DNA from 2 places in the Microbacterium sp. FW305-3-2-15-F-LB2 genome. Region 2 is predicted to be linked to the other one. Evidence: predicted binding sites of a transcription regulator. Region 2 holds the regulator's gene; the other holds the start of a gene.
What was found. The regulator HspR, encoded in region 2, represses chaperone genes until heat shock. The targets are predictions, from matches to a motif close to AAGTTGAGTCNNNNNGACTCAACTT.

Region 1 (10,590 bases), 760 kb from region 2:
CGTTGCGTCACCCGAGCGGCCGATGGCGGCGACGTCGTACCCGTCGGCGCGGAACGCCGCCGTCAGCGCCTGACCGACGAACCCGCTGGCGCCGGCGATCACGGCGCGGGGAGGGCTCGCGGGCGTCATCCGATCAGCCTAGGGGGAGGTCAGGCGTCGTCGCGGTCGGGGAGACTCTGCGCGATCTTGCTCGACTCGGCCGAGCTGCGGCCGACGCCCGGCTCGTACTGGGCGATGAGGGAGTCAGCATCCACGTGGTCTTCGCCCTCCGAGGTGGACGAGGTCTTCTCCGTCGCCGGCTGTGCCTCGTCGTCGTGGTGCCGCGACGTCGCGCCGTGCTGTCCGGCACCGCGCTCGGCGCTGTCATCGCCGGCCCGCGTCCCCACGCCGGGCACGTCGTTCTGGCTCGAGACGTTCTGGATGTGCGCGTCGTCGTCCGGGTCGATCGAGGCCGCACCGACCGCACCGGTGTCGGCTCCGGCGCCGCCGGCGGGGACGTCGGCGGCGAGCCCGTCCGATTCGGGGACGATGTTCTCTTCGTCGGCTCCGGGGAGGCGATCGGCGGGAGTGTTCATGGCAGTCCTTCCGTGGCTGTGCCGCCACGTTAGGCGTCGGAACTGCAACCGGGACCGGGGTTGACGCTCGGCCCCGAACACGGAGGGGCTGGATAGGCTCGACCCGACCCCCGAAAGGATCCGCCATGCAGCAGCGCCCCCTCTCCCGCACCGGCCGCCAGGTCTCGGCGATCGGTCTCGGTACCTGGCAGCTCGGCCCCGACTGGGGCGGGGTGAGTGAAGACGCCGCGATGGACGTGCTCGCGGCCGCCGTCGACGCCGGCGTGACCCTCTTCGACACCGCCGACGTCTATGGCGATGGTCGCTCGGAAGAGCTCATCGGCGCGTTCCTGCAGAAGACGGATGCCGCGGGCGTCACCGTCGCGACCAAGATGGGGCGCCGTGCCGACCAGCTGCCCGAGAACTACACGATGGAGAACTTCCGCGGCTGGCTCGACCGCTCCCGCAGCCTTCTCGGGCAGGACACTCTCGATCTCGTCCAGCTGCACTGCCCGCCGTCGGCGGTCATCGACGACGATGCGACCTACGACGCACTCGACCAGCTCGTGTCCGAGGGTGTCATCGCCGCCTACGGTGTCTCGGTCGAGACGATGGACCAGGCGCTGTCGGCCCTGCGTCGCCCGAACCTGACGAACCTGCAGATCATCTTCAACCCGTTCCGGTTGAAGCCGCTCGACGAGGTCCTTCCCGCGGCGGCCGAGAAGGGCGTCGCGGTGTTCGCCCGCGTGCCCCTGGCGAGCGGGCTGCTCTCGGGCAAGTACACCGCCGACACCACGTTCGACAAGGACGACCACCGCACCTACAACCGCAACGGCGAGGCGTTCGACAAGGGCGAGACGTTCTCGGGCGTTCCGTTCGACGAGGGCGTCGCCGCCGCCGACGAGCTCAAGGGCGCGCTTCCGGAAGGCGTGACGCTCCCCGCCGCGACGCTGGCCTGGATCGCCTCCCGGGTGGGCGTCACCTCGGTGATTCCGGGCGCCCGTTCGGCCGAGCAGGCGCGGGCCAACGCCGCAGCCGGTGACCTGCTCGACAGCGGGTTCGACCTCGACGTCTTCGACGCCGTGGTGCGCGACGTCTACGACCGCCGTCTGCGCGCCGAGATCCACCCCCAGTGGTGACTCTTCCCTGACAAAACACGGATGCCGGCCCCCTCGGGGACCGGCATCCGTCTTCACGTCGGGCGTCAGCTGACGTCGCCGCGCCAGGCGCCGGACTCGGCACCACGCGACTCGATGTATTCCTTGAAGTTCTTCAGGTCCTTCTTCACCGAGTGGTCGTCGGCGCCGAAGACCGCTCCCGCCTTCTCGAGCAGGCCGGTGGGCTCCCAGTCGATCTGCACGGTCACGCGCGTTTCGTTGTCCGAGAGGCGGTGGAAGGTGACGACACCGGCGTGGTTCTCGTCGCCTCCGACGCTGTTCCACGCGACGCGCTCGTCCGGGTGCTGCTCGGTGATCTCGGCGTCGAACTCGCGCTCGCTCCCCGCGATCTTCACCTTCCAGTGCGTGAGGGTGTCGGACTTCTGCGTGATGGACTCGACGAAGCTCATGAAGTGGGGGAACTCCTCGAACTGCGTCCACTGGTTGTAGGCGACGCGGACGGGAACGTCGACGTCGATGGTTTCGATGACCTGGGCCATGATGTCCTTTCGTGGGGTGATCCGGGGCTGGGGCCAGTCTTCGCCCGAGCCGTGCCGAGCCCCCCGGGGGTTGAGGGATCGGCCCGCGTGGCCTATAGGCGTCAGGCGAGCCCGCGCAGGATCAGGTGCCAGTACACCCAGGGGAGGACCCGACGATCGGCGATCCAGGTCGATCGGCGCTCGCGCGACAGGGATCGCCAGAACGGGATCGTCGGCTGCGGACGACCCCACCGGTCGAACTCCGCGAACACCACCGTGCCGCGGGAAACGGTGAACGGGACGACGCTGTAGCCGTCGTACCGCGCGGTGGGGGTGCCGCCGCGGAGGACCGCGCGCAGGTTCTTCGTGAGCACCTTGGCCTGCGGTCGGATCGCCCCGCCCGAGCGTCGTGTCGCGACGCTGGCCGAGTCCCCGAGCGACCAGACGTCGGCGAACCGTCGGTGCTGCAGGGTCTCGGTGTCGACGTCGACGAAGCCGTCGGGGTCGTCGGCGTCAGCGAGTCCGCTGCCCGCGATCCACTCCGGTGCGCGCTGGGGTGGGACGGCGTGCAGCACGTCGTAGTCGATCGTCTCCTCGGTGTCGCCGTGTCCGATCGTGAGCGTGCGGGTCGTGGCATCCACTCGCCGCACCTCACGGGAGTACCGCACCTCGACGCCGTACCGGTCGAGGACCCGGTGGAGTTCGCGATCGATGTCGGGCACGCCGAAGGGCACCGGGTCGGGAAGCACGAGGATCACGCGGATGTCGTCGAGGACCCCGAGAGAATGCCACCAGTCGCACGCGAGGTAGAGCGGCTTCTGGGCGGCGGCACCGCACGACGCAGGTTCGGGCGGCTGAGTGAAGACGACCGTTCCGCGACGAAGATCGCGGAGCGTCGTCGAGGCTTTCGCGGCAAGGGCGAGGTCGTAGTTGGACACGCCTTCGGGGGCCGCCATGGCCTCGGTCAGGCCGGGGATCGCCTCCCACGCCAGGCGCAGGCCCGCGGCGACCACGAGCTGGTCGTATTCGAGGTGGCCGCCCGAGACGAGGTGCACGCGGCGTGCGACGGGATCGACGGTGAAGACCTCGTCGCGCAGCCACCTCACACCCGGCGGGATGACGTCGGCCTGGGGGCGCACGGCCTGGGAGGCGCGCGCGGTCCCCCCGGCGATGTGCGACTGCAGCGGGGCGTACACGTGCCGCTCGCGCGGCTCGATCACCGTGATCGCGCCGAGTCGCGCTCGCTGCAGGCGGCCGGCGATCGAGAGTCCGGCGTTCCCGCCCCCGATCACCACGATCCGCGGTTGCGCGGTGGGGGAGATGGACATGCGGCATCCTTCCGTCGTCACCAGCAAACGCGGGCGCACCGGGAAGCGCGACCGGGTTGACAGGGAGTCAGCCCACCGGGTCAGCCGTCGCCTGGTCTTCGGGTGGCTCGGGCACCACGTACAGCCCCGTGGGCGAGTTCGCCATCGTCATGAGCGTCTCGAGCCAGGTCCGGTTCAGGGCAGGGGGGCGACCGCCGTGGAACTTGAACACGATGTTCGCGCGGGGGTGCATCCACACCGATGTGCGTCCGCCGCCCGTGCTCACCTCGTCCTTCCACTGGAAGTAGAACGGCTCGCCACGACGCAGCTTGTTGCCGATGACGATCTGAAGGTGTGCGAGGAGTCGGTCCTCGAAATCGGCCCGGGCGGCCCCCTCGTAAATGAACTTCCCCACGAAAGGTCCTCCTCGCAATGGAACGCGGTCACTGTCTCCCGCCCTCACTCCGCGGCGGGCGAGAGCAGACTCTTCGCGCCAACGCGGTACCCGATGCGACGGATGTCAGAACATCCGGACCGTTTGCCCCGGATTGCGCCCGTACATGTCGCGGTAGAACCGCGCGAACCGTGAGGGGCTGGAAAAGCCCCATCGTTGCGCCACCTCGCTCACGTGCGCCTCACCGCGCTGGAGGTCGCGGTGCGCGGCGGCCAGACGAACCGTCCTCAAATGATGCGACGGGGTGGTGTCGAGGGCGCGACGGAAGGCGTGTTGCAGGCCACGCGTGGAGATGCCGGCGGCCGCCGCGATGTCCTCGATCGTGATCGGTTCGTGGGCGTGCGCGTCGATGAAGGCGAGCGCCCTGCGTACTGTCCGCGGTGCCGCCGCCCGCTGGCTGGCGCGGTCGAGCGCTTCCAGATACGTGGTCGAGAAGGCCGTGAGTGTCGAGATGAGGGCGTGGCGTTCGAGCTCTGCGGCCACCAGAGGCTGCTCGTGCCCGGCGGCCAGGGCGGATGCCACGTAGCCGAAGGTCCGCTCCCAGGTCGCGGCGAGGGCGCGGTCGCGCGCGACCGGGTCGATGGAGCGGAGCACGAGTCGGTCGTCGCCCGAGACGGCGCGCGCGACCTGCTCTGCGGACGTCCGATCGAAGAGGAACGCTCGGATCCTCCCGGTCCCCCTCCAGTGGGCGTGCATGGGACCATCGCCGGTGAGCCAGGGCTGGCGCGCGTCGAGGTCGCGGCCGGCGGTCACGACTCGTGCGTCCAGGGCCGCCAGTTGCGACGCCATGATCTGGTCCTCGAGTCGGATCCACGAGCGCACGTCCGCGTGAAGCGAGTACTGCACGAGCGACAGCGAACCCGTCTCGATCGACGACCAGTGGAAACGCACTCGCACGGGGTCGACGTGTTCCAGACGTGCGGCAGGGATGAACTGCTGCCACACGGCTTCGACGTCGTCGGCACCGCTCGCACTCGCGGTGAGGACTCGGCCCATGTCGCCCCTCCTCCGCGGGGGTCGGTCCGCGGCACCGGGATATCTTGCCCCCACCCGCGGGGCTCACGTCGCTGAGGGACGCCGCGCGCGAGGGTCCGGCCTCGGAGCGAAAACGTCGCGGGTACGCGCGGTGGGCCGATGCTGTCAAGGGGCGGGAGGGGAAGGATCCGCCGTCGTTGGATGAGGGAGTCGCCTTCGCGGCGACGCGTGCGATCGCCGCACGGACGATGGAAAGGATCCCCCTCATGAGCGACGTCTCGTCCGACCCGAACATCCCCGCCGCTCCCGACGGTGTCACGGGCGTTCAGCCGCTTCGCGACGGTGACACCTCGATCGAGCCCGACCCGGCGCTCGACCCCGCGCAGGCGGAATGGGATGCCACCACCGCACTCGACGAGGGCGTGGACCCCGCGGATCTCGCGCCCGCGACCGCGACGGGTGCGGACCCCGCGGAGATCCCCGCCGACGATGCCGACATCCCGCTCGAGGACGTGCACCCCGAGTCCACCGGCACGGACTCGCAGGGGGAGGACCCCGGCGTCGTCGAACTCGGCGAGGACGGACAGGGAGACCTCGCGCCCGAGGATCTTTGACGGCTCAGTTTCGCCGACCGAGCCACGCGGGCGATCTCGTCGTGGACGTGCTGGGCGGTAGGTCCGGTCGGCGCTGCACGGCTTCGCCGACCTCGAGCGGGTCGGGGCGTTCCGTCAGCCGGCGTCGATCGACGACACTGTCGCGGGTCTCGTGGACGCCCTGGATGCCGAGCTTTCGCGGCCCGCAGAAGGGGCGCGCGTCGTGGAGTGACGGCGGCGGAGGTCGCGGAGCGGGGTCGCTGCGTGCCGCACCCGGGTGCCGGCGTAGCGCACGCCTCCGCGGGCGTGGGCGCCGAGCGCGAGCCAGCTCGTGACCGCACGCTCGACGACCCAGAGCGGTGCCCAGACCGCCGCGGATCGTGGGTAGATGCGCCGCCCGCCGCCACGGCGTCGCCCCCGCTCCGCGACGACGGCGATCCCGAACGCGATGAGCATGAGGATGCCGGGACGTCGGCGCAGCGCGAGGAGGGTCGGCGCGAGGGCCAGTTCGAGGAGCAGGCGTCCGGGCTGGGCGCGGCTGTCGTAGGCCTGCCGCACCCTCTGGCCGAGGAAATGGCGGAGCGTGGGTGGGCGGCGCATGACGTATACGTCGGTGAGCTGTCGTATCGCGCCGCCCCCGGCGCGGACGGTCCGTTCGAGCTCGAGGTTCTCGAAGAGGGCGTCGGCGTCATAGCCGCCGGTTCGCTCGAGCGCGGCGCGGCGGACGCCGCACGTTCCGGGGTAGTCATGGTGGAGTGCGCGGTTCAGGAGTGAGCGGCCCGTGTCCCACCGGGCGTGCCAGGGGAGGGGACGGAAGACGTTCGTCGGCGCGACGAGGTCGGCGTCGCGGAGCGCGGAGACGATGGCATCCAGTCCGTTCCGGTCGTAGCGGACGTCGTCGTCGGCCAGGATCACGCGCTCGTGCCGTGCGAGGGAAATTCCCGTGAGTACGCCCCGTACCTTGCCGTTCGCGCCCGTCGCCACGGTGGGGCGGACGTGTCGGACGTGGGCCGCCCATGCGGTCGCGTGGACGGCGAAGACGGGGGCGTCCGATCCGTCGACGACGGTGACGTCGATCCATTCCGCCAAAGTGCAGAGGTACGCGGTCATGTCGTCCAGGCTGTCGTCGTGCTCCCACCGCAGCGGGAGCACGTACTCTGCGGCGAGACGCATCAGTCCTCGGTGCGGAACCCCGCGGGCTTGTGGGTCCCGTCGCAGAACGGCTTGATGGTCGACATCCCGCACCGGCAGAGAGCGACCGTTCGCCGACGCTTCTCGATCGCGTTGCCGTCCACGTCGCGCAGGTCCACATCGCCCCGCACGAGCAGTGGACCGTCGGGATAGGCCGTGATCCGCGGCGGCTCCGATGTCATCGCACCTCCTCTGGCCGCAGCGACGACTCGCCGCGCGTCCACGCGTCGAGGAGGTACTCCCCGACGCGACCGTCCACGCTGAGGCAGACCGCGGCGCCGAAAAGGATGTCGGGGAGCAGGTCGGGGCGATCTTCGGCGAGGCTTCCCGCGAGGTCGCGGGCGGCGATCTGCTCGTGGACGGCGTCGGCTTCGACGTGCTCGTCGAAGTAGCCGCACACGTCGTCGTCGAAGCCGAGGCGGCGCAGGCCCTCGGCGTAGAGGCGGTTCGGGACCGAGGAGGTCATCTCGAACGCCGCGAGGTGGCCGACGATCGCGCCGAGCAGACGCCGACTGAGGCCGAACATCGACATCGCGTTGTGCGAGGCGAGTGTCACGGCCGGAACGTCGTCGACGTAGGCGCCGTACGTGTCCGAGAGTCCGGCGCTGCGGACCGCGCGGGCGAAGAGTTCGGCGTGCACGCGTCCAGGATTCCCGCCGCCGTACTCGTCGGACTGGATCTCCACCAGGGCGGCCTTGGGGCGCCCGGTCAAGCGCGGGATCGCCCACGAGTGGGGGTCGGCCTCCCGTAGGGTGTAGATTGATCGCTGCACGAGGAACTCGTGCGCCTGATCGAGAGTGGCCTTCTTCGCGAGGTAGCGCGAGAGACTCGGGCCGGTGTCGGCGGCGGTCAGGGCGAAGAGCGCCCGCGCAACGGCATCCATCGTCGTCGCGGGGAGTTCGGGCTGCGGCACGCGAGCGCGAAGTGCCGCCTCGAAAGCCCGCTCGATGACGCCACGCGTGGCGAGGAGCGACGGATCCCATTCCCGCTCGGGATCGAACGCCGCGACCGAACCGTACGCCGAGGCGTACAGCGCGAAGAGGGCGAGCTGCAGGTCATCGTCGGTCTCGACGTCGGTCGAGGCGGCGACGGCGCGGTCGGCCAGGGCGGTGTGGTTGGTGGGCGCGCCCCCGGCGAGATGCCGGAGGACGGCGGCGCTCACCGGGCCGCGCGGCGTGAAGGGGAGGGAGAGCCTGTCGTCGGCGTCGACGGCGGCCAGCGGATCGTGGGGGGAGAGGGTCGCGGACACCGGAGCACTCTGCGGGCGGGAGCGGTGATCGCCGAGACCCTTGACACGGGAGGAGGGGGCGACCCCGCGGTCACCCCCTCCGTGTACTCACTGCTCGATCGGCTGTGGTGTGCTCTCGTGAGCGGCGATGACGTCGTTGCCGTCTTCGGTCGAAACGGCGATGCGCCGAGGCTTGGCCTTCTCGCTCACCGGGATCATGACCGACAGGACGCCGTTTCGGTAGGTGGCGCTGATGTGTTCGGTGTCGATCCCCTGACCGAGGTTCAGCTGACGCACGAACGAGGCGGTCTCGCGCTCGCGCGTGATCCACTTGACGTCGTCGCCGGTTGCGAGGGTGCGCTCTGCCCGGATGGTGAGCAGTTGGCCGTCGACATCGATGTCTACCGATCCCGGGTCGACGCCGGGTAGGTCGGCGGACAGGACGTAGTGGTCGCCGTCGCGGTACAGGTCCATCGGCATGCGTCGCGGTCCGCCGCGGCGGGTGTCGAGGAGCGTCGACGCGAGGCGGTCGAGGTCGCGGAAGGGGTCGTAGGTGGCCATGGTCGTTCTCCTTTTCGATCGGTCCGGATCCGGCATCCGGAGAGATGTTCAAGTTGAGTCCCTTGCGCTCAACTTGATGTCAGATTAGCACTCACGTGTGGCGAGTGCCAAGACCGCGGGCGCGCGATTGTGCTCCCGTCGGAGCGCTATGGCAACCCCCGTGTCGCCGCGTTCGCCGCCCCGTTTCGTGGTCGTCAACACCGCCACCCCCCCCCGGGCGGTGTTCCGACGACGAAGGAGCACGATGTACTTCCACCGGCAGGAACTCCAGCACGCCGCTACACCCGACAAGCCCGACGCCGTCTACGCCCGCAAGCTGCAGGAGGTGCTCGGCGGACAGTACGGCGAGATCTCCGTCGCCATGCAGTACCGGTTCCAGGCGTGGAACATGCACATGCCCGGGAAGTACCGCGACCTCGTCTTCGGGATCGGCGCCGAAGAGATGGGCCACGTCGAGATGCTCGCGGTCATGATCGCGCAGCTGCTCGAGAAGTCGCCCCTCGGCATCACCGAGGAAGCCGTCCAGAACGACCCGACCGTGGCCGCGGTCATCGGTGGCACCGACATCCAGCACGGCATCGTCGCGGGCGCGGGAGCGCGACCCGTCGATTCCAACGGAAACCCGTGGCAGGGCAGCTTCATCACGGCCAGCGGCAATCTGCTCGCCGACTTCACGGCCAACGCGAACGCCGAGATGCAGGGACGCGTGCAGGTCGCGCGGCTCTACCACCAGACCGACGACCACGGCGTGAAGGACCTTCTCGCGTTCCTGCTGGCCCGCGACACGATGCACCAGAACCAGTGGGCGGCGGCCGCGGCCGAACTGCAGGAGGAGGGCTACGAGAGCCTCCCCGTGCCCAGCAACTTCCCGCTCGAGAAGGAGGACCGCGACGTGTCGTATCAGTACATCAACTTCTCCGACGGTGCCGCTGCCGCCGAGGGCCGCTGGGCGTCCGGCCCCACCCCCGACGGCAAGGGCGAGTTCACGTACCTCGCCTCACCGGAGCCGGGTGTGCCGATGCCGCCGCCCACGCACCCTGACGTCCGCTTCTACGGCACGACCGAGCTCCCCAACACGGTCGAGAAGCTCGCGGGGCGCGCCCAGGACGCGCTGCACAAGGAATGAGCGGGGTGGATGCCGCGATGCCGGGGCCCTCGACGGCCTCGGCTCCGCGCCGCGGAGCGAGCTTTCCCGCGATGCGGGCCGCCAAGATGCCGCGCGCGATTGTCGCGGGACCGTACGGCCATCCCTTCCACCCGGTGGCTGTGACGATTCCGATCGGCGCGTGGTCGTCGAGCCTCGTGTTCGACCTGCTCGGCCTCGCCGCCGATGACCCGCGTTCCTTCGCGACGGGGTCGAGGTGGCTCATCGCGATCGGGCTCGGCGGGGCGGTGGGAGCGTCGGTGCTCGGCCTGCTGGACATGTCGCGCATCCCGAAGGGCACTCCCGCACGTCGGACGGCCCTGGTGCACCTGACGCTGAACGTCACCGCAATGGTGCTGTTCTCGATCGGCCTGTTCGTGCGCATGCTCGATCTCGGCCGCGTCCCGGGCGTGGCGTTGGCGCTCAGTCTGATCGCCGCGTCGGGACTCAGCGTCTCGGGCTGGCTCGGCGGCAAGCTGGCCTACCGCTGGGGCGTGCGCGTCGCCGACGAGAACACCCAGCGCGAGGGCTTTGAGACGGCGTGAGCTCTCGGGACCCCGGATGCCCTGGCATCCGGGGTCCTTCAGCGCGGACGGCGGACGGGGAACCGGGGCCAGCCGCCGCTCACGGCGCCCGGGTCGTGCTGCGGTGCCAGGACTGCGCCGGCGGTCGGGGCGGCGGGTCTCCGGCGCAGGCCGAGGGCATGCTGCAGCGCGCGGATGAATCGGTCGTACACGCGCGGAGCGAGCACCTGCAGCGGGCGGGCCACGAACTGCGCCGCGCCCACGCCGACCTCGAGCCGGCGTCCACGCGTGACGCGCACGATCGCGCGGGCGACGCGGTCCGCCGAGACCACCGGGGGCAGGGGGAACGGTGTGCGGCCGGTGTGATTCGCGGCGCGCTGGTAGATCGGCGTATCGATGCTCGCCGGCAGCACGACCCTCACG
Region 2 (10,590 bases):
ACATGTAAAATCGGCTCATGACCGCCGACCCCGCCGACGAGATCGCCGCCGCCCTCGCGAAGATCCGCGGACGGCGTCCCCGTCCCCCGTTCGGCGGAGGCTTCGGCGGCCCCCACCCGCACGAGCACCGCGGGCACGGTCCGCACGGATTCCCCGGGGGCCCGCCCTGGGCCGACCCCGGCTCGGGGCGGTTCGCCGGTGTCGCCCGGCTGCGTATGCTCGACGCCCTCCTCGCGGCGGGCGGTCCGCTGTCGGTCAGCGAGATCGCCGATGCGGTCGGCGTCGACCAGCCCCGCGCCTCGCGCCTGGTTCAACAGGGCGTGCAGATGCGGCTGGTCGAGCGCGAGCCCGACCCCGACGATGCCCGGCGCCTGCGCGTGCGCCTCACCGCCGAGGGGGAGCGCCTCGTCTCCAGCCTGCGGGGTCGGCGAAGGGATGCCGTGCGCTCCGCGCTGGAGTCGTTCACCGACGCCGAGCGCGCCGACTTCGCGCGCCTCCTCGCGAAGTTCGCCGACGCCTGGCCGCAGGACTGAGCCGACGGCATCCCGTCTCACATCGTTCCGCTGCGCCGAACTCCTGAGAAATATCGGTTTGCGTGGCCTGCTCGTGGGAATTGCGGCGTTGCGTGCTCGGCGAGGCGCCGAATCTCAGGAGTTCGGGCCGCCTCGCCGCCCGCTCGGCACCCGCCTCGCCGCCCGGCCCCCGCACCCGCACCGGCGCCCGCCTCGGCGCCCGCACCCGCCCGGCGCCCGGCGCCCGCGCGGCCGGGCCGCGGCGCAGCCGCGTCAGCGGATCGCGGCCGGGCGGTTCTGCACCGGGATCATGAGCGCCAGCCCCACGGCGAGGATCAGCACGATGCCGAGGATGCCGAGGCGGGTATCGCCCGTGAGCCCGACGAACAGCGCGAACAGGCCGGGTGCGAGGAACGACACCGCGCGGCCCGTCGTCGCGTAGAGCCCGAAGATCTCGCCCTCGCGACCCTCCGGCGTCGCCCGCGAGAGGTAGGTGCGGCTGGCCGACTGAACGGGGCCGACGAAGATTCCGAGGCCGAGGCCGGCCACCCAGAACGCGACCTGCGACGTGCCGATGAACAGGATCACGCTGCCCAGCACGATGAGCCCCACGAGCGAGAACACGATCACGCGCTTCGGGCCGAACCGGTCGTCGAGGCGTCCCGAGAGCATCGTGCTGATCCCCGCGACGACGTTCGCGGCGACCGCGAAGTACAGCACCTCGGTCGAAGAGAATCCGAACACCTGGGCCGCGATGATGGCGCCGAACGTGAAGACCCCGGCGAGTCCGTCACGGAACACCGCGCTCGCGACGAGGAACAGCAGCACCGGCCGGCTGTCGCGCCAGAGCGACCGCAGCGTCCCCCACAGCAGCACGTACGACGCGAAGAACCCGACCCGCACCTGCCGGCTCTGCGCCGGGATCTCGGGCACCCGCACCAGCACCGGGATCGCGAACACCCCGAACCAGACCGCGGATGCCAGGATCGCCAGCCGCACATTCAGCCCGCCGTCCTTCGGCACGGCGAGGAGGCCCGCGGCATCCGGGTTCCCGAACCCCTGGATGAACAGCACGAGAAGCAGGAGCAGCAGGACGATGCCGCCGACGTACCCCATGCCCCAGCCGAAGCCCGAGACCCGGCCGATGTTCTCGCGGGTCGAGACCTGCGACAGCATCGCGTAGTAGTTGACGCTCGCGAACTCGAAGAACACGTTTCCGACGGCGAGCAGGGTCGCGCCGAGGATCAGGTACGCCGGGGTGCCCTCGACGAACACCATCGCGACCATCGCGAGCACGATCACCCCCGTGTTCACGCCGAGCCACAGCTTGCGCCGCCCGGTGCCGTCGCTGCGCTGTCCGAGCACGGGGGCGAGGAGGGCGACGGCGATGCCCGCGATCATCAGGGCGGTGCCGACGATGCTGGCGTTGTCGGCGAGGGCTCTCACCAGTTCCGGGTTGCGGTCGTCCTCGCCGGCCGCGGCCACGATCGCGGGATCGACGAAGTACGTGCTCGCCAGATACGTGCTGAACACGAACGTCGTGACGACCGCGTTGAACGCCGCCGACCCCCAGTCCCACAGGGCCCAGGCCAGGACCGGGCGTCGGCCATCGGTGGAGGGGACGGATGCCGCGGGCGCGGCGCCGGGAGACGACATGTCGCTCACGTTAGGACCCTTCGGTGAACGCGCGGAGACCTCGCGCGCGGGCGCGCCGCCGTCGGCGCGTCCGCTCAGGGTAGACCCTCGACCCGCCGCGAACGGGGGGTTTCCCGGGCGGGCGGGCTACCGTGGAGTCATGGCATCCGAAACCCCCGTCCCCTCCGCCGAGTCGGACACCCTCCCCGAGCAGCTCACGTTCGCCGATCTGGGACTGGATGCCGCTGTGCTCAAGGCCCTCAAGGACGTCGGCTACGAGACCCCGTCGGCCATTCAGGCCGCCACCATCCCCGTCCTTCTGCAGGGTCGCGACGTCGTCGGCCTCGCCCAGACCGGTACCGGTAAGACGGCGGCCTTCGCCCTGCCCGTGCTGTCGCAGATGGAGACCGGCCACAAGAACCCGCAGGCCCTCGTGCTCGCCCCGACCCGCGAGCTCGCGCTGCAGGTGTGCGAGGCGTTCGAGAAGTACGCGGCGCACATCAAGGGCGTCTCGGTGCTCCCCGTCTACGGCGGTCAGGGCTACGGGCAGCAGCTGTCGGCCCTCCGCCGTGGCGTCGACATCGTCGTGGGCACCCCCGGTCGCATCATGGACCACCTCGACAAGGGCACGCTCGACCTCAGCGAGCTGAAGTACCTCGTGCTCGACGAGGCCGACGAGATGCTGAAGATGGGCTTCGCGGAGGACGTCGAGACGATCCTCGCCGACACCCCGGCCGACAAGCAGGTCGCGCTCTTCTCTGCCACGATGCCGGCGCAGATCCGTCGCATCTCGGCCCAGTACCTCCATGACCCGGAAGAGATCACGGTCAAGACCAAGACCACGACCTCGGCGAACATCACGCAGCGGTACCTCATCGTGTCGTACCAGCAGAAGATCGACGCCCTCACCCGCATCCTCGAGGTCGAGAACTTCGAGGGCATGATCGTCTTCACGCGCACCAAGAACGAGACCGAGACGGTCGCCGAGAAGCTGCGCGCCCGCGGGTACACCGCCGCCGCGATCAATGGCGACGTCGCCCAGGTGCAGCGCGAGCGCACCGTCAACCAGCTCAAGTCGGGCAAGCTCGACATCCTCGTCGCGACCGACGTCGCCGCCCGCGGCCTCGACGTCGACCGCATCAGCCACGTCGTGAACTACGACCTGCCGATCGACACCGAGTCGTACGTGCACCGCATCGGCCGTACCGGCCGCGCGGGCCGATCCGGGGATGCCATCAGCTTCGTGACCCCGCGCGAGCGGCGCATGCTCACCGCGATCGAGAAGGCCACGCGGCAGCCGCTCACCGAGATGTCGCTGCCGAGCGTCGACGACGTCAACGCCACGCGCCTCACCCGCTTCGACGACGCGATCACTGCCGCTCTCGAGGACACCGCCGCGATCGCGACGTTCCGCGACGTCGTGGCGCACTACGTCGAGCATCACGACGTGCCCGAGGCCGACGTGGCCGCGGCGCTCGCCGTGGTGGCCCAGGGCGACACCCCGCTGCTCCTCCAGGAGGAGACGTTCTCGCAGCCGCGCTTCGACCGCGACCGGGAGCGTCCCTCCCGTGACGGTGGGGGCGCGTCCCGCGACGGTGACCGCGACGGCGGGCCGCGGCGGGAACGCGACGGACGCTTTGCGACGTACCGCATCGCGGTGGGTCGTCGGCAGCGTGTGGAGCCGCGTCAGATCGTCGGCGCCCTGGCGAACGAGGGCGGTCTGCGCCGCAACGACTTCGGCGCGATCCAGATCCGCCAGGACTTCTCGCTCGTCGAGCTTCCGGCCGACCTGTCGCGTGACACGCTGAACCGCCTCACCGACACCCGCATCTCGGGCGTCCTCATCGACCTGCGCCTCGACCAGGGCGGCCGTTCCGCGAAGCGCAGCGACCGGCCGCAGCGGCGCGATCGCGATCGCGACTGAGCCCACGGCATCCCTCCGACGCCCTCGCGACCTCTCCTGTCGCGGGGGCGTCGGCGTGTGCGCAGACCGCGCCGCGCCCGCGAGGCGCGCCCTCGCCCCCCGGACCGCGTCCCCCCCCCCCGCCCGCGTCCCCCACCCCGACCGCGTCCCACTTATTGCGGTTTGGAGCGCTCCCATACGACAACAGGTGGGACATGTTCCGTCATAAGTGGGACGAGGGGCCTCGACCGACCGACCGACCGACCGACCGACCGGCCGAGCGCGCGGCGCCGCGGGCGGGCACCCGGTCGACTGCAGAAGTTGAGCCGATTCATATCAAGTCTCCTTGACGCCCGAAACGCCCTGCGCTAGCCTTGAGTCATCGCGGCTCAACCCGCGCAGCAGACTTTGCACCAAGCCCGAGTCGTGGCATCCGCCCGGCTCATGATCAAGGAGACACATATGCCACGTGCAGTGGGAATCGACCTCGGGACGACCAACTCCGTCGTGAGCGTGCTCGAGGGTGGCGAGCCGAAGGTCATCGCCAACGCTGAGGGCTTCCGCACGACCCCCTCGGTCGTCGCGTTCACGAAGGACGGCGAGGTGCTCGTCGGCGAGACCGCCAAGCGCCAGGCCGTCACGAACGTCGACCGCACCGTTTCGTCCGTCAAGCGTCACATGGGCACGACCTGGACGTTCGACGTCGACGGCAAGAAGTGGACGCCGCAGGAGATCTCCGCGCGCATCCTCCAGAAGCTCAAGCGCGACGCCGAGGAGTACCTGGGCGACAGCGTGACGGATGCCGTCATCACGGTGCCCGCGTACTTCAACGACGCCGAGCGTCAGGCGACGAAGGAAGCCGGCGAGATCGCGGGCCTGAACGTCCTGCGCATCATCAACGAGCCCACCGCGGCCGCTCTGGCCTACGGTCTCGACAAGGGCAAGGAGGACGAGCTCATCCTCGTCTTCGACCTCGGTGGCGGAACCTTCGACGTCTCCCTCCTCGAGGTGGGCAAGGACGACGACTTCTCGACCATCCAGGTGCGCTCGACCGCCGGTGACAACCGCCTCGGTGGAGACGACTGGGACCAGCGCGTCGTCGACTACCTGATCAAGCAGTTCAAGGACACCACGGGCGTCGACGTCTCGGGCGACAAGATCGCCCTGCAGCGCCTCAAGGAGGCCGCGGAGCAGGCCAAGAAGGAGCTGTCGAGCTCGACCTCGACCTCGATCAACCTGCCCTACCTCTCGCTCACCGACTCGGGCCCCGTGTCGCTGTCCGAGACGCTGACGCGCGCCAAGTTCGAGGACCTCACCAAGGACCTCCTCGACCGCACCCGCAAGCCCTTCTCAGACGTCATCCGCGAAGCCGGCGTCAAGGTCGACGACATCGCGCACGTCGTGCTCGTCGGTGGCTCGACCCGCATGCCCGCGGTCGCCGAGCTGGTGAAGAAGGAGACCGGTCGCGACGCGAACAAGGGCGTCAACCCCGACGAGGTCGTGGCCGTGGGCGCAGCCCTGCAGGCCGGTGTCCTCAAGGGCGAGCGCAAGGACGTCCTTCTCATCGACGTCACCCCCCTGAGCCTCGGCATCGAGACCAAGGGCGGCATCATGACCAAGCTCATCGAGCGCAACACCGCCATCCCGACCAAGCGCAGCGAGACCTTCACCACCGCCGACGACAACCAGCCGTCGGTCGCGATCCAGGTCTTCCAGGGCGAGCGCGAGTTCACCCGCGATAACAAGCCGCTGGGAACCTTCGAGCTCACCGGTATCGCCCCGGCTCCCCGTGGCATCCCGCAGGTCGAGGTCACCTTCGACATCGACGCCAACGGCATCGTGCACGTGTCCGCGAAGGACAAGGGCACCGGCAAGGAGCAGTCGATGACCATCACCGGCGGCTCGTCGCTGCCCAAGGAGGACATCGAGCGCATGGTCCGCGAGGCCGAGGAGAACGCGGCGGAAGACAAGAAGCGCCGCGAGTCCGCCGAGACCCGCAACCAGGCCGAGACCCTGTCGTACTCGATCGAGAAGTTGATCAAGGAGAACGAGGACAAGCTGCCCGAAGAGGTCAAGAACGACGTCCAGGCCGACGTCGACGCCCTCAAGACGGCTCTCGCCGGTGACGACGACGACGCGGTCAAGACCGCGTTCGACAAGCTCAACGCCAGCCAGGGCAAGCTCGGCGAGGCCATCTACGCCTCGTCGCAAGCTCAGGGCGAACCGGCCGACCCCAACGTCGGTCAGCCCGGCAACGGCGAGACGCCGAACCCCGAGGAAGACGTCATCGACGCCGAAGTCGTCGACGACGACACCGACGACAAGAAGTAAGCGACAGATCCCATGGCACACAAGGACGACGAACAGCCCCAGGGCTCGGGCGCCGGTCCTGACGAGACGACGGGGCCGGAGGAGAACACCTCCGGCCCCGCGCCGTCGGGCGAGCAGACCCCGGATGCCGAAGGCCTGACGATCGAAGACATCCTCGGCGCCGAGCAGACGCCCGAGGCCGCCGCAGAGGGGGCTTCCTCCGACAAGGAGGCCTCGCTGCTGATCGACCTCAAGCGCCTGCAGGCCGAGTACGCCAACTACCGGCGGCGCACCGAAGAGCAGCGCGAGCGCGAGATCGAGCGCGCCAAGGGCGAGGCCGTGAAGGGCCTGCTGCCCGTCATGGACGACCTCGACCGTGCCGAGAAGCACGGCGACCTCGTCGAGGGCACCCCCTTCTCCGCGATCGGCGACAAGGTGCGGGCCGTGGCCGAGCGCCTCGGCGTCGTCTCGTACGGCACCGCCGGCGAGCCCTTCGACCCGCAGCACCACGAGGCGATCTTCCAGGCGCCCACTCCGGGTGTGACCCAGGCCACGGTGCTCGAGGTCGTCGAGGTCGGTTACCGCCTCGGCTCCGTCGAGCTGCGACCGGCCAAGGTCGTCGTCGCCGTGCCGGTCGAGTAGGAGGACGCATGGCGAGTCAGGACTGGTTCGACAAGGACTTCTACAAGGTCCTCGGTGTCGACAAGGACGTGAGCGCTGCCGATCTGAAGAAGACGTACCGCAAGCTCGCGCGCCAGTACCACCCCGACTCGAACCCGGGTGACGCGAAGGCCGAGGCCAAGTTCAAGGAGATCAGCGAGGCCTACTCGGTGCTCAACGACCCCGAGCAGCGCGAGGAGTACGACCAGATCCGGGCCATGGGCTCGGGGGCGCGCTTCTCGGCACCCGGGACCGCGAGCGGTGGCGGCTTCGACGACGTGTTCAGCCGCTTCGGGCAGCAGCGCGGGGGAGCGACGGGCGGATTCGAGGACTTCTTCTCGATGTTCGACCAGCAGGGCGGCGGCTTCGGCTCCGGCCGGTTCGGTCAGCCGTCCGGCGGGTACCGCGGATTCGGCGGTCCGCAGCGCGGCGCCGACGTCACGGCGCGAACGACGCTCGACTTCATCACCGCCGCAAAGGGCGAGACGATCACCCTGCAGGGCGAGGACGGCGTGCCGTTCAAGGTCAAGATCCCCGCGGGCGTCTCCGACGGCCAGAAGATCCGGCTGCGCGGTCGCGGTCGTCCCTCCCCGGACGGCGGCGAGAGCGGTGACATCGTGGTGACGGTCGCTGTGCGGCCCCACCCGGTGTTCTCCCGCGACGGGCTCAACCTGCGGCTGACGGTCCCCGTCACCTTCACCGAGGCGGCGCTCGGAGCGACGATCGAGGTGCCGACCCTCGGGGGCGAGCCCGTGCGGCTACGCGTGGCGCCGGGCACTCCGTCGGGCCGCGTGCTGCGCGTCAAGGAGCGTGGCATCCATTCGTCCAAGGGGACGGGCGACCTGCTCGCGGAGGTCCAGGTGGCCGTTCCCGACCACCTCGACGACGCCGCCCGCGAGGCCCTCGAGCGCTTCCACGCGCTCGAACCGAAAGAGAATCCCCGCGCCGACCTGATGGCCAAGGCGCGGCAGTAACGCTGGACTCCTGGCATCCGCCACAATCGGATGCCAGGAGCCGGCGATCGATGCGAGAGGAGAGGCCGTGTCCCAGAAGGAAATCGACGAGGACGCGCCGATCTTCGCGATCGCCGTGGCAGCCGAGCTGTCGAACATGCACCCGCAGACCCTGCGGCAGTACGACCGGCTCGGTCTGGTCGTGCCCGCTCGCACGCAGGGCGGATCCCGGCGTTATTCGAGCCGTCACGTGCAGCAGCTGCGCGAGGTCGCTCGCCTGTCGGGCGAGGGCATGAGCCTGCCCGCGATCGCGCGGTTGCTCGCGCTCGAGGAGCAGGTGCACGACCTCGCTCGCCGCGTCAACGATCTCGAACGCCAGCTCCTCGCCGAGCGTCAATCGCGTCCGGGCGCGCGCGTGTTCGCCGCCGGGGCGACCGGCTCGGTCGTGACGCTGCCGCACGGGGCGCGCGTGCGGCGTGCGACGGACATCGTGCTGTGGCGTCCTCGCGGCGTCTTCGATCACGACGAGGACTGACGCAGCACGAACCGATCATCGGGTGAAGAGCGTCCGAGGTAGTCTGTCAACGGTCGACAGTTGGGAGCAGACGTGTCGGAGCTTCGACCCCTCGCCATGGGCGACCAGATCGCGCATCGCCTGCGCGTCGAGATCATCCGCGGCGTCATCCCGCCGGGCACGCACCTGGCGGAAGACAGCCTGGCCGCGCGCTTCGACGTGAGCCGCGGACCGGTGCGAGACGCCCTCCGTCAACTGGAGGTCGAGGGTCTCGCCGAAGACAGGCGCAAGCGCCTGTACGCGCGGGCCATGGACCTGCGCGACGTGGAGGAGCTCTACGTCGTGAGGGAGGCGCTGGAATCGCTCGCCATCCGCTTGGCCATCCAGAACGCGAGCGCAAGCGACTGGGATCGCGTGCAGCGCATCGTCGATGGCATGTCGGCCGCCGCGAGCAGCGACGACGGCGAGCGTTTCGCGGAGCTCGACATGGAGTTCCACACCAGCTTCTACACCAACTCGCAGAACCGCCGTCTGGTGGACGCGTGGCGTCCGTACCAGCGCATCTTCGCGATCTTGTTCGAACTGAGCGACACCTCCGACATCGCCTCCGCGACCGAGGACCACCAGGGGTTCCTCGACGTCATCCGGACGGGAGACGTGGATGCCGCCGTCCACCGCCTGCGCCTCCATCTGACGCTCGCGAAGGGGCACGTCCGCGACGTGCTGCGAGGTCTCGCGGCAGGCTCCACCGCCTGACGCGCGCGCCCACCCGGTGCGGACGCGGCGGAGGCCACCCCGCTCGTCCGACGATTCCGCGCGCCGTTCGACGGTGACGCGCCCAGCCGTCGCGCGCGCATGCGGGCCCTCGCGCGACGGACGCAAAGGGGCGGCACCGCGTATTGACACCCACCGATCCCGCCCATATGGTAACTGTTAACAGTAGACAGATCGTTCGATGGTGATCGGTTCTTCGGATCCCCTCGCCGTCCAGAAGGGCTCCGCAAGATGACCTCCGCCTCCTCCGCCGTCGGTGACGGCCGCACCGTGATCGTCGGACCCGTGCGTTACGCCGAGCTGTGCGGTTCCGGTCGGCAGCTGCTGCTCGACCACGGGTTCACCCTCGTCGAGAACGAGGCGACGGTGCCGTGGACGCAGCCCGAGCTGCACGCCCTTCTCGCCGGCGCCGACGCCGCGGTCGCGGGCGTGGAGGTCTACGACAGCGCCGCCCTCGCCCACGCCGACCGGTTGCAGATCATCTCGCGCCTCGGTGTCGGCCTCGACAACATCGACCTCGACGAGACGCGAATCCGTGGCATCCACGTCGTCAACGTCCCCGGCGGCAACGCCGCCGCGGTGGCCGAACTGGCGATCGGTTTCATGATCGCCGTGCTGCGCCGTCTGCCCGAGATGGATGCTGCGACGAAGGCCGGCCGCTGGGACCGCTTCGTCGGACGCGAACTGGCAGGCAAGTCCATCGGCCTCATCGGATTCGGCGCGATCGCTCAGCTCGTCGCCCGCCGTCTGCACGGCTTCGACGTCGCGGTCACCGCGTACGACCCGTTCGCCGACGAGGCCGCCGCCGCGCGACTCGGTGTCCGCCTCGCGGACAGCGCGGCTGCGGCGGTCGCTGACGTCGACATCGTCAGCGTGCACGCGCCCCACACCGCCGCGACCCACCACATCGTCGATGACACCCTCATCGACGCGATGCGCGAGGGCACGATCCTGATCAACACCGCGCGCGGTGGGCTCGTCGACCAGGCCGCGCTCGTGCGGGGTCTGGCATCCGGTCGCGTCGCCGGCGCGGGCCTCGACGTCTTCGAGGTCGAGCCCGCCTCGGCCGAGAACCCCCTCTTCGCTCACCCGAACGTTGTCGTCGCGCCGCACGCGGCGGCGGACAGCCGCGAAGCGTACGAGCGCATCGGCCTGGCCACGGCCCGGGCGATCGTCGACGTCTTCGCCGGGCGCCTTCCCGAGGCGCTCGTCGCATAACTCCTGCTGCAATCACACACCCCGAGAGGAACACCGATGTTCACTACACCGCACACCCGACGCGTCGTCGCGGGACTGGCCGCCGCAGGCGCCGTCGTACTCGCGCTGACC

Region 1: a site for HspR is predicted at 8,550-8,574, ahead of AC3WLZ_RS12350 (Hsp20/alpha crystallin family protein). Genes of this name have one in related genera too.

Annotation. Positions count from the first base shown of each region.
Region 1 covers NZ_JBYSZO010000001.1:2,545,913-2,556,502, reverse strand. The annotation lists gene AC3WLZ_RS12405 (epimerase) at 1-129, opposite strand, end outside; gene AC3WLZ_RS12400 (hypothetical protein) at 150-575, opposite strand; gene AC3WLZ_RS12395 (aldo/keto reductase) at 701-1,693, shown strand; gene AC3WLZ_RS12390 (SRPBCC family protein) at 1,759-2,211, opposite strand; gene AC3WLZ_RS12385 (NAD(P)/FAD-dependent oxidoreductase) at 2,313-3,518, opposite strand; gene AC3WLZ_RS12380 (DUF7882 family protein) at 3,586-3,912, opposite strand; gene AC3WLZ_RS12375 (helix-turn-helix transcriptional regulator) at 4,018-4,947, opposite strand; gene AC3WLZ_RS12370 (sugar ABC transporter ATPase) at 5,193-5,540, shown strand; gene AC3WLZ_RS12365 (glycosyltransferase family 2 protein) at 5,655-6,692, opposite strand; gene AC3WLZ_RS12360 (CDGSH iron-sulfur domain-containing protein) at 6,692-6,892, opposite strand; gene AC3WLZ_RS12355 (iron-containing redox enzyme family protein) at 6,889-7,929, opposite strand; gene AC3WLZ_RS12350 (Hsp20/alpha crystallin family protein) at 8,047-8,499, opposite strand; gene AC3WLZ_RS12345 (manganese catalase) at 8,744-9,625, shown strand; gene AC3WLZ_RS12340 (DUF2231 domain-containing protein) at 9,643-10,188, shown strand; gene AC3WLZ_RS12335 (SDR family NAD(P)-dependent oxidoreductase) at 10,227-10,590, opposite strand, start outside.
Region 2 covers NZ_JBYSZO010000001.1:3,310,384-3,320,973, reverse strand. The annotation lists gene AC3WLZ_RS15975 (MarR family winged helix-turn-helix transcriptional regulator) at 18-533, shown strand; gene AC3WLZ_RS15970 (MFS transporter) at 786-2,168, opposite strand; gene AC3WLZ_RS15965 (DEAD/DEAH box helicase) at 2,308-4,071, shown strand; gene dnaK (molecular chaperone DnaK) at 4,513-6,381, shown strand; gene grpE (nucleotide exchange factor GrpE) at 6,394-7,002, shown strand; gene AC3WLZ_RS15950 (DnaJ C-terminal domain-containing protein) at 7,011-7,994, shown strand; gene AC3WLZ_RS15945 (heat shock protein transcriptional repressor HspR) at 8,062-8,508, shown strand; gene AC3WLZ_RS15940 (GntR family transcriptional regulator) at 8,581-9,243, shown strand; gene AC3WLZ_RS15935 (NAD(P)-dependent oxidoreductase) at 9,493-10,479, shown strand; gene AC3WLZ_RS15930 (ABC transporter substrate-binding protein) at 10,516-10,590, shown strand, end outside.